3 regions of the Dyella sp. NPDC103356 genome follow, and region 2 is predicted to be linked to each of the others. Evidence: predicted binding sites of a transcription regulator. Region 2 holds the regulator's gene; each other region holds the start of a gene.
What was found. The regulator FliA, encoded in region 2, starts transcription of late flagellar genes. The targets are predictions, from matches to a motif close to TAAAGTTTNNCNNNCNNNGGCCGATAA.
Positions count from the first base shown of each region.

Region 1 (3,278 bases), on a different contig from region 2:
CGCTCTTGCCGTTACGGTCGGCGAGCCGGCTGGGAATACCCACGCGGTCCAGGGCTTCGTGCAACTTCTCGCCTTCCCACAGATTGCGGAAGATCACCGCCATGTCCGAGTAGCGGCGGCCTTGTGCGTGCTCATCGCGCAGGCAGTCGATGATTGCGCCGAGCTGATCGGCGGCGTGTTCGACACGGATCAATTCGGGTATCGCACCGCGCCGTCCGGCGCTTTGCGGTTCGATCAGCGGTACGCCATCGTCGTCATCGTCATGCTCGTCGAGCAACTCGTTGGCGAAGCGGCGTGCTACCGACAGGATCTCCATCGTGTTGCGATAATTGATGCGCAGGATCGTCGTGCGGCCTTGTGCCTGCACGCCGACGCTTTTCCAGGTGAACTTCGGGCGATCCGTCTTGCCGTAGATGTTCTGCGCGTCGTCGTAGAGCACCAACAACGAGTTGGTATCCGGGTCGACCATCTGCACGATCAGGCGATACCAGTCCGGTTCGAAGTCGTGCCCTTCGTCGATCAGCACGGCACCGTACTGAAAGCGCGGGATCTGCCCGCGCTCGACACCGGCCATCACGCGCTCGACCATGCCTTCGAAATCGTCGTGCTTGGGCGGCAGTTCCACGTGGTAGGCCACCAGCATCTTTCGGCACCATTTGTGGAAGTTGTAGACCTGCACCTTGTCGCTCAGGCCGCGCTCGCCCATCAGCTGATCGAGCCGCGCGGCGAGCGTCTTGTTGTAGCAAAGCACGAGGATCGGTTTGGACAGGGATCGCGCCAGATGGATCGCGCGATAGCCCAGGATCATGGTCTTGCCCGAGCCGGCAACGCCGTGAATGATGCGATGCTCGTCGCCGATCGAACGCGCCAGTTGTTCCTGCTGTGCGTCCATCACCTTGATCAGGTCGGGAATCTCGACCGGCTTGCTGCTGTTGGAGGTGCCGTTGGCGAAGAGGCCGAACTGGCCTTCGCCCAGCTCCACGCGCAGCTCGGGGAAAAGGTGCCAGCGGATGCGATCGATCTGCGGCAAGGTCAGAGCACAAGGAAAGACCTGCGGGAACATCGCCCACAGCTGTTCCTGAAACGTCTCGATATCCGCCGTCTCGTAGATTTCGTCGCGGCAGAGCACCAGATGGGAAGGTAGAACCTCGCCCAGCTGGGCCTCGTCGAACTGCTTGCGACTGACATTGGCCAGCACTACGCCGTAGGCCCAGGGCATGATCAGCTTGCCCGCATGCCGGTGGCCGGGCGGATGGCGCAGGGCCGGGTCGCGCTCCAGGACCACGCCGATTTCCAGTGCGTACGCGCGCGCCTGCAGCAGCGGGTTGGTCTCCTTGACCATGCCGCGGTCGGTCACCAGGGTGAACTGGGTGGTGTCGGCGTGGCGGATGGTGTCGGGCTTCCAGTCCTTGATTTCCAGCACCAGCAGGCCACGGCGCGGGTGAAACACGACGAAGTCCGGTCGGCGCTGCTTGAGCCCGATCGGTACGTCGTACCAGAGCAGATAGTCGTCCTCGAGCTTTTGCTCCAGGCGCTCGGAGAGGCGCTTCTCGCCGGCGGTCATGCGCGAAAGGCAGCTATTACGGCTTGGAATCAGTTTTGCCATCCGTGTGTCCCGCGCTGCCTCGTAGCTGACTGTTGGCCGATCTTAGAGCCTGTGGCGGGTGCTGGAGTAGTCCAAAGCCCATCACAAATCAGCAAGCTGGCCGCTGTTTACGACCAAAGAGCCCTCAAGTTACTGCGCTTGCGGCCGATAGCATAGTAAGGGTCCGCTAGGTTATGGGGCTCGCTAGGTGAACCTACGGAGCCTATGGCCATCGACCTGGCGTCCATTGCAGTACTGGGCGCGCTACAAGCCGGTTTGCTGGCGATCGTGCTGCTGGTCGCCACGCGCAGTTATGCCGGGGTCGCCAAGGCGAGCCTGCGCATACGCGGCTGGGCGCTGCTGTTCGAGGCCGCTGGCTGGTGGTTGTTGGGCCTGCGTGGCGTCCTTGGCGACTGGTGGTCGATCGTGCTGGCCAACGGCCTGGTCTTGCTGTCGTATGCGCTCACGGTGCGTGCATTGCGCATGCTGCTCGGCGCGCCGTCGCGACAGAGCATCGTATTGCTTGTCAGCGCCGCATGCTGGCTGGTCATCGTCTGGTACGCGATGGTGGAGCCCAACTATCGTGTGCGCGTGCTGTGGGCGTCGTTGCCCATCGCGGTCGACGTGACCTTTCTGATCAAGCCGTTGCGTCATTGCCTGCGTAAACGAGGCTCCAACGCAGAGCGCGTCATGCTTGGCGTGCTGGCGATATCTGCCGGGTTGCTTGCCTGGCGTATCGTCGATCTGCTGTTTGGCCGGGCGCCGCCGGGTGGCCTGTTGGATCGCACGCTGGTCAACACGATCTACATGATGCTCACCGCGATGCAGCCGACGTTTACCAGCATCGGTTTTCTGTTGATGTACAACGAAGCGATGCAGGCGGACCTGAAACGCGTCGCGCGCATCGATCCGTTGACCGGCGTCAACAATCGCCTCGCATTGGCCGAGAAAGCCAGCAGTCTGCTCGATCGGTCACGACAGACCGGTCGGCCGTTTGCTGCACTGATGCTGGATGCGGATCACTTCAAGCGTATCAACGACCGATTCGGCCATGACGGTGGCGACAAGGTGCTGCTCACGCTGGTCGATAGTATTCGCGCGAGTCTGGGGCGACGCGATGTCATTGGTCGCGTCGGTGGCGAAGAGTTTGTGGTGCTCTCTCCTGATGCCAGTCTGGGTGAGGCGCTGGTACTGGGCGAACGGATTCGGCTTGCGGTCGAAAACGCGCAGCTATGGATCGAAGGCGAGGTTCAATCCTTGACGGTTTCGATCGGCGTGACTGTATCGCAACCGGAAGACAACGAAACCGAGGCGATTCTGCGGCGTGCGGATCTTGCGCTTTATGCGGCAAAACGTGCAGGGCGTAACCGTGTCATGTCCGCAGACATTCATCAAGAGCACATTAAAGATTCGATTATCTCATGAAGTAGAAGCACCTCTCGAGTTGTCGGATTTATCCCGATCAATTCATCAAGAATACACGCTGATATTCGGCTTCTACATTGATGTGACGAATATTGCGGATTGTTGCGGAAAGTTGTGACATCATGACCCTCGTTTTCCGGTAAGCAATGTATTGCGTGCCGTTAGGGATGAGTTTTTTCAGGATGAAACCGCATGAGTATTTGCGTGCGCTCCGCAGCGCTGATCAATTTTTTCCTGGCGTGCGTTATTTCAGCGCCTCTGCAGGCGC
Region 1 is NZ_JBVJLZ010000013.1:32,357-35,634, forward strand. It holds gene ACZ6WW_RS21985 (3'-5' exonuclease) at 1-1,606, opposite strand, end outside; gene ACZ6WW_RS21990 (GGDEF domain-containing protein) at 1,811-3,010, shown strand; gene ACZ6WW_RS21995 (hypothetical protein) at 3,203-3,278, shown strand, end outside.
Region 1: a site for FliA is predicted at 1,731-1,757, ahead of ACZ6WW_RS21990 (GGDEF domain-containing protein). Genes of this name have one in related genera too.

Region 2 (3,278 bases):
CGCCAAGCTGGCCGCGCGCGCCGTCCTGCGTCATGGCGCAGGGCAGGTCGCACTGATCAGTACCGACAACTATCGCATCGGTGCCGCCGCGCAACTCGAACACTACGGTCGCCTGCTCGGCGTGCGCGTATTCCCCGCGCATGACGCGGTCAGCCTGCGCCAGGTACTGACTTCATTGCGCGGTCGCCAGGCCGTGCTGGTCGACACCGCCGGTGTGGCGGGTAACGATCCGCGTCTGCAGCAGCAGATGGAGTTGCTGCACGACGTCGGCGACGTCCGCGTGTGCGTGGCGATGGCCGCCAACACGCAGGCACAGGCGCTGGACGCCACCATTCGCGCCTACCTGCCGCTGAAGCCGCAGGCATGCATTCTGACCAAGCTGGACGAGACACCGAATCTTGGCGGTGCCTTGTCCACGCTGATCCGCCATCACCTGCCGCTCGACTACGTGACCGACGGCCAGCGCGTGCCCGAAGACATTGCCGCTGCCGATGCGCGTGCGCTGGTCTGCCGCGCTGCACAGGCGCTGAAATCCAGCGGCACTACCGAAGACACCACCATGGCCGATCGTTTCGGCCTCAGCCTGGCGAGCGCTTGAACCCCATGGGAACCTTGGCGATGAATCAGGCGTGGGGATTGCGGCAGATGTTTCCTGCCCTTGCGGCACTGCGTGCGCGCGACGCGCACGCCAGCGAACATCTGCGTGGAGATCAGGCGATGGGTTTGAGTTCGACAGTGCCGCGGCCGCGCACTCGCGCGATCACGATTGCCGGCGGCAAGGGCGGCGTGGGCAAATCCACCGTCGCGGTGAATCTGGGTATGGCGCTGTCGATGGCCGGGCACGAGACCATGCTGCTCGATGCGGATATGGGGCTGGCCAATGTCGACGTGCTGCTCGGCCTGACGCCGTCGCGGCATATCGGTCACCTGCTCGACGGCAGCTGCACGCTGGACGAGCTGGCGGTGACCGCGCCGCATGGCCTGAAGATCATCCCGGCCGGTTCGGGCGCGCGGCGCCTGGCCCAGCTGAGCAATGGCGAGCATGCGGCGGTGATCCGCGCCTTCGACGAACTGGTGCGCCCGCCCCAATACCTGCTGGTCGATACCGCCGCGGGCGTCTCCGACAGCGTGGCCATGTTCGCGGCCGCGGCCGACGACGTCATTCTGGTGGTCTGTGACGAGCCGGCCTCGCTGACCGATGCCTACGCCCTGATCAAGGTGCTCAGCCGCGACTTCGGGGTACGCCGCTACCGCGTGGTGGCCAATATGGTGCGCCATGCCGGCGAGGCTAAGCACTTGTATGAAAAGCTTTCTCGGGTCAGCGACCGGTTCCTCGACGTCGCGCTCGACTTCATGGGGATGATCCCGCACGACGAGTACCTGCGCCGGGCGATCCGGCGCCAGTGCGCGGTGGTCGATGCCGCCCCGGGCAGCCGGTCGGCACAGGGATTCAAGCAATTGGCAGGTGCGGTCGATACATGGGGTGAACCCGAGTACCCCAACCACGACCGGATTGCCTTCTTTGGTGGTCAGGCGGCGTTGGAGCCAAGCCTGGCAGGGGATGGGTGGGCGAGATGAGCGTGGCTTCCGAATATCTGCAACTGCAACGCGAGAGCACCGAAGACATGGTGCGCCAGCACGCGCCTCTGGTGCGGCGTATCGCCTATCACCTGATGGGGCGGTTGCCGTCGAGCGTGGACGTGGACGATCTGGTGCAGGCGGGCATGATCGGCCTGCTCGAGGCCGCACGTAACTACGCCACCGATCGCTCGGCCAGCTTCGAGACCTATGCCGGCATCCGCATCCGCGGCGCCATGCTCGACGAGTTGCGCAAGACCGACTGGACGCCGCGCTCGGTGCATCGCAAGTTGCGCGAAGTCACCGAAGTGGTGCGTCAGATCGAAAACGAAACCGGCGCTGATGCCATCGATGCCGAGGTGATCCGGCGCATGGGCATCACCGCGCAGGAGTACCACCAGATTCTCGCCGACGCGACCAGCGCGCGTCTGCTCAGCCTCACCGCGCCGGACGACGACGAAGGCGGCGCCGCGCTGGACGTAGTCGATCAGGATGGCCTGGAGCCGCAGGATCGCGTCGAACAGGAAGGCATGCGCGAGGCCCTGATCGACTCGATCTCCGGTCTGCCCGAACGCGAACAACTAGTGATGTCGCTGTACTACGAACAAGAATTGAACCTGAAAGAAATCGGCGCCGTGCTCGGCGTTACCGAATCGCGCGTGTGTCAGATCCACGGCCAGGCGCTGGTGCGGTTGCGGGCGCGGATGTCCGGTTGGCGCGATGGCGCCGGAAATGGGGAACGGGGAACGGGGAGGGTGGAGCGCCGCCGCTGACCTCGAACTATCCGCAACCTTCTTCTCCGTTCCCTGTTCCTTATTCCCCGTTCCCAACCTACAAGCCGGAGCCCTCCCGTTGGACAAGAACATGAAAATCCTGGTGGTCGACGACTTTTCCACCATGCGGCGCATCGTGCGTAACCTGCTGGTCGAGCTGGGTTTCTCCAACCCGCTGATCCAGGAAGCCGAAGACGGCAATAACGCCATGACGATGCTGCGCGAGATGCCGTTCGACCTGGTCGTGACCGACTGGAACATGCCCAACATGACCGGCATCGACCTGTTGCGCGCGATCCGCGCCGAGCCTTCGTTGAAGGGCATGCCGGTGCTGATGGTGACGGCGGAAAACAACCGCGACCAGATCATCGCCGCCGCGCAGGCCGGCGTGAACGGCTACATCGTCAAGCCGTTCACCGCGGCCACGCTGAAAGAAAAACTCGACAAAATCTTCGAGCGGCTCGCCGCGCAAGGAGCCACCGCATGAGCACTTCTTCGTTGCTACTTTCCGAGACCGCCTTGCCGACCGAGCTGCAGCAGCTGCTCAACAGTGCCGACCGCGCGGATTTCGAACTGGCGCTCGATGCGCTGGCACGCCAGCGCGAACAGCATCTGTTCCGCGCCTTGGGCCTGCTGGCGCGCGACCTGCACGAAGCGGTACGTCGCCTCGGCAGCGACCTGGCATTGGAGGGCGTACCCGATAGCGTCGCCGATGCGCGCAAGAACCTGCTCGATGTACTGGAAATGAGTTCGCAGGCCGCGCATCGCAGCCTCGATTTCGCCGAACGCATGCGTCCGCAGGCCGAAGCGCTGGAAGCCAACGCGATTGAAATCCTCGCGTGGAGCGACGAGAACGAAGCCGGTGCCGTACTCGCGCGTCAGGCACGTGAGTTTGCCGCCGCTAGCCGTGACGGTCTCAACGACATG
Region 2 is NZ_JBVJLZ010000012.1:56,793-60,070, forward strand. It holds gene flhF (flagellar biosynthesis protein FlhF) at 1-598, shown strand, start outside; gene ACZ6WW_RS21475 (MinD/ParA family protein) at 619-1,578, shown strand; gene ACZ6WW_RS21480 (RNA polymerase sigma factor FliA) at 1,575-2,351, shown strand; gene cheY (chemotaxis response regulator CheY) at 2,431-2,838, shown strand; gene ACZ6WW_RS21490 (protein phosphatase CheZ) at 2,835-3,278, shown strand, end outside.

Region 3 (3,278 bases), on a different contig from region 2:
TGGTTTCGTCCATCTGCAGCACGGCGCGATTGACCTGCTCGATGCCGGCCGATTGTTCCTGGCTTGCCGCCGCGATCTCCGCAACGATGTCCGACACCTTGCTGACGCTGGTAAGAATGTCCTGCAACGCCCTGCCCGAGTGACTGACCAGTCGGCTGCCGCTTTCGACCTTCTCGGCACTGTCGTGAATCAACGCCTTGATCTCGCGCGCCGCCGATGCACTGCGCTGGGCCAGGTTACGTACCTCGGTGGCTACGACTGCAAAACCTCGCCCTTGCTCGCCGGCACGCGCTGCTTCCACCGCCGCGTTGAGCGCGAGCAGGTTGGTCTGGAAAGCGATCTCGTCGATAAGGCCGACGATATCGCCGATGCGCCGGCTCGAGTCGCCGATCTCGTCCATCGCGTGCACGGCCTTGGCCACGACGTCACCGCCCTGGCGCGCTTCGTCGCGAGCATCGCGCGCCAGCTGATTGGCGGCGCTGGCGTTATCGGCATTCTGGCGCACCGTCGCGGTCAGCTCTTCCATCGACGATGCGGTTTCTTCCAGCCCCGCGGCCTGCTCCTGCGTGCGTTGCGAAAGATCGTCGTTGCCCTGGGAGATCTGCTCGGCGCCGCTACGCACGATGTCGGCACCCTGGCGCACGTCGCTGACGATATCGGCCAGGCGCTGCCGCATCCCGGCGAGCGTATGCAGCACGCTGCCTTCATGGAACGACTCATCGCCATGCGCACGCACATCGCCGTCGGCAATGCGCTGCGCCATCGCCATGGCCATGTGCGGCTCGCCGCCGATGCTGCGGCCCACGCCACGCACCGCGATCAGCACCACGCCGAAAACCAGCAAGGCCACCAGTGCGGCGAACGCGCCAAACTCCAACAGCACACGGTAGAAGGCCTGTTGCACATCTTCGATGTACACACCCGTGCCCAGATGCCAATCCCATGCCGGCGTCATGCTGACGTAGCTGATCTTCGGCAGCGCGCCCTTGCCGTCGGGCTTGGGCCAGGTGTAGTCGATAAAACCATGGCCCTCGCGCTTGTCGAGCGCCACCATGGCGCGAAAAAGTTCCTTGCCGTTGGTGTCTTTCTTGTCGCCCACATTGCTGCCGACCATCTTGGGCGATACCGGATGCATCAGCATCACCGGCCCGGAATCGATCAGGAAGAAGTACCCGGTGCCGTTGTCCCAACGCATCGCGCGCAGCTCGTCCATCGCCTGGCGCTGTGCATCGGCGCGACTGAGCTTGCCGGACGATTCCAGCGCCACATAGCGATCGATAATGGCCTGCCCGGCATCGATATAGCCACGCAGGTTTTGCTTACGCTCGGCCAATAATGTCGACCGGCTTTGCAAAGAGGCAAAGACCGTGAGTGCCACCAGCCCGATAGCAACCACGCCCAGGATCGCGGCAAAACGCGATTTCATGGTCTTCATAGATTTTGCCCCTGTCATGCCTACTGCCTACTACCCGTACTTGGACCGGTTATCGTCCGGCCATGGGGTGGCTATCGGCGGGGGATCGAAAAATCTTGATAGGCCAAATGGCCAGTGGCGAGACCGGCTCATCCGAATAACCCCGGTTCCTCCCATCGTCATCCCGGCGCAGGCCGGGATCCAGTGACTTTGCAGTCGGTTATCGCGAAAACCGGGAACCGAAGCCACTGGATCCCGGCCTTCGCCGGGATCACGAATAGGGGGGATTTCGCTATGCGGCGTAGCAAGATTTCAAGGATTTCGTGCGCGCCTATACTCATCACACGATTCACGTCCACCGAGATGACCGATGCGTTCGCTGCCCCCGCTCAATCCCTTGCTGGCATTCGAGGCCGCATCGCGCCATCTGAATTTCACCAAGGCCGCGCGTGAGCTCAACGTTACCCAGGGGGCGATCAGCCACCAGATTGCCGTGCTAGAAGAGTATTTCGGCGCGAAGCTTTTCGAACGCAAGAGCAACCAGCTGGAGCTGACGCCCAACGCCGCTGCCTATGCGGAAACGCTGCATGCCGCGTTCGATGATGTGCGCAGGGCAACCGCCAGCTTCAGCGCCGCTGTGTCGCCACGCACGACGCTTACGATCAAAGGCTATCCGCTGCTGCTCAGCCGCTGGCTGACACCACGCCTGCCCGCTTTCAGCCGACAGTTTCCACATATCGATCTGCGGCTGGTCTCGGTATCCGGCGCAAGCCTGGTCGATTTCGAAAATCAGGATATCGACATCGGCATCCGTTACGGTCGCGGCCGCTGGAAAGGGCTGACCAGCCACCTGCTGTTCGCCGACGAGCTCATCCCGGTCTGCACCAAGGCCTTGGCAAAAACGCTGCACCTGAAGACCGCGCGGGACTTGGTCGGCAAGCCTTTATTGCAGACCCACGCACGCGTCAACGACTGGCCCGACTGGTTCAGCTGTGCCGGCGTGGACGACGAAAACGCGCTCAAGCAACTGACTTCGTTCGAGGACCTGGGCATCGTGCACCGCTTCGCCATCGAAGGCAGCGGTATCGCCATCCTGCAGAAGAATTACGTGGAAGACGATCTACGCGAAGGCCGCCTGATCATCCCGTGCGCTCCGGTGCTGAGACGCGACCTGGGTTATCACCTGGTCACGCCCACCAACAGCGCAAAAGACAGCAAGGTGAGGGAGTTTTCCAACTGGCTGCTGGCCAACCTGGGCTAGCGCTGGTCCAGCATCCGTTGTGCGAGCTTCAGATGCGGCGCATCGACCATCTCGCCCCGTAACGACACCGCGCCAGCCTGCGGGTTTTCTGCAAAGGCGGCCACGATAGCGCGAGCACGCGCCAGCGCCTGCTCGGAAGGCTCGAACGCGCGATGGATGGTATCGAGCTGCGCGGGGTGAATGGCCATCATGCCGGTGAAACCATCCTGTGCGGCACGCGTCGCCACCGCTGAAAGACGTTCGATATCCGTGAAATCGGGATGCACCGTTTCAATCGCCGGCACGCCTGCCGCATGCGCGGCAAACAGCGACAGCGATCGCACCAGCTCATAGGGTGAAGTAAACCGCCCTGCCTCGCGCACCGCCACGGCGCCGACCGCCGAAGACAGGTCTTCCGCTCCCCAGGTCAAACCGAACAGACGATGCGAGACATCGCGATAGGTTCCCAGTTCGAAGATCGCCGCGGGCGTCTCGGTCGCTATGGGAAGGATCGGCAAATGCGCCAGTCCGACGCGGCCCAATAGCGCATCGAGTTGAGCGATCGATTCGCGCCCCGCTGCCTTGGGCAATACGATGCCGTCGGGTGGATAATCGGCCAGACAT
Region 3 is NZ_JBVJLZ010000003.1:147,247-150,524, forward strand. It holds gene ACZ6WW_RS07540 (methyl-accepting chemotaxis protein) at 1-1,435, opposite strand, end outside; gene ACZ6WW_RS07545 (LysR substrate-binding domain-containing protein) at 1,785-2,675, shown strand; gene ACZ6WW_RS07550 (HpcH/HpaI aldolase/citrate lyase family protein) at 2,672-3,278, opposite strand, start outside.
Region 3: a site for FliA is predicted at 1,507-1,533, ahead of ACZ6WW_RS07540 (methyl-accepting chemotaxis protein). Genes of this name have one in related genera too.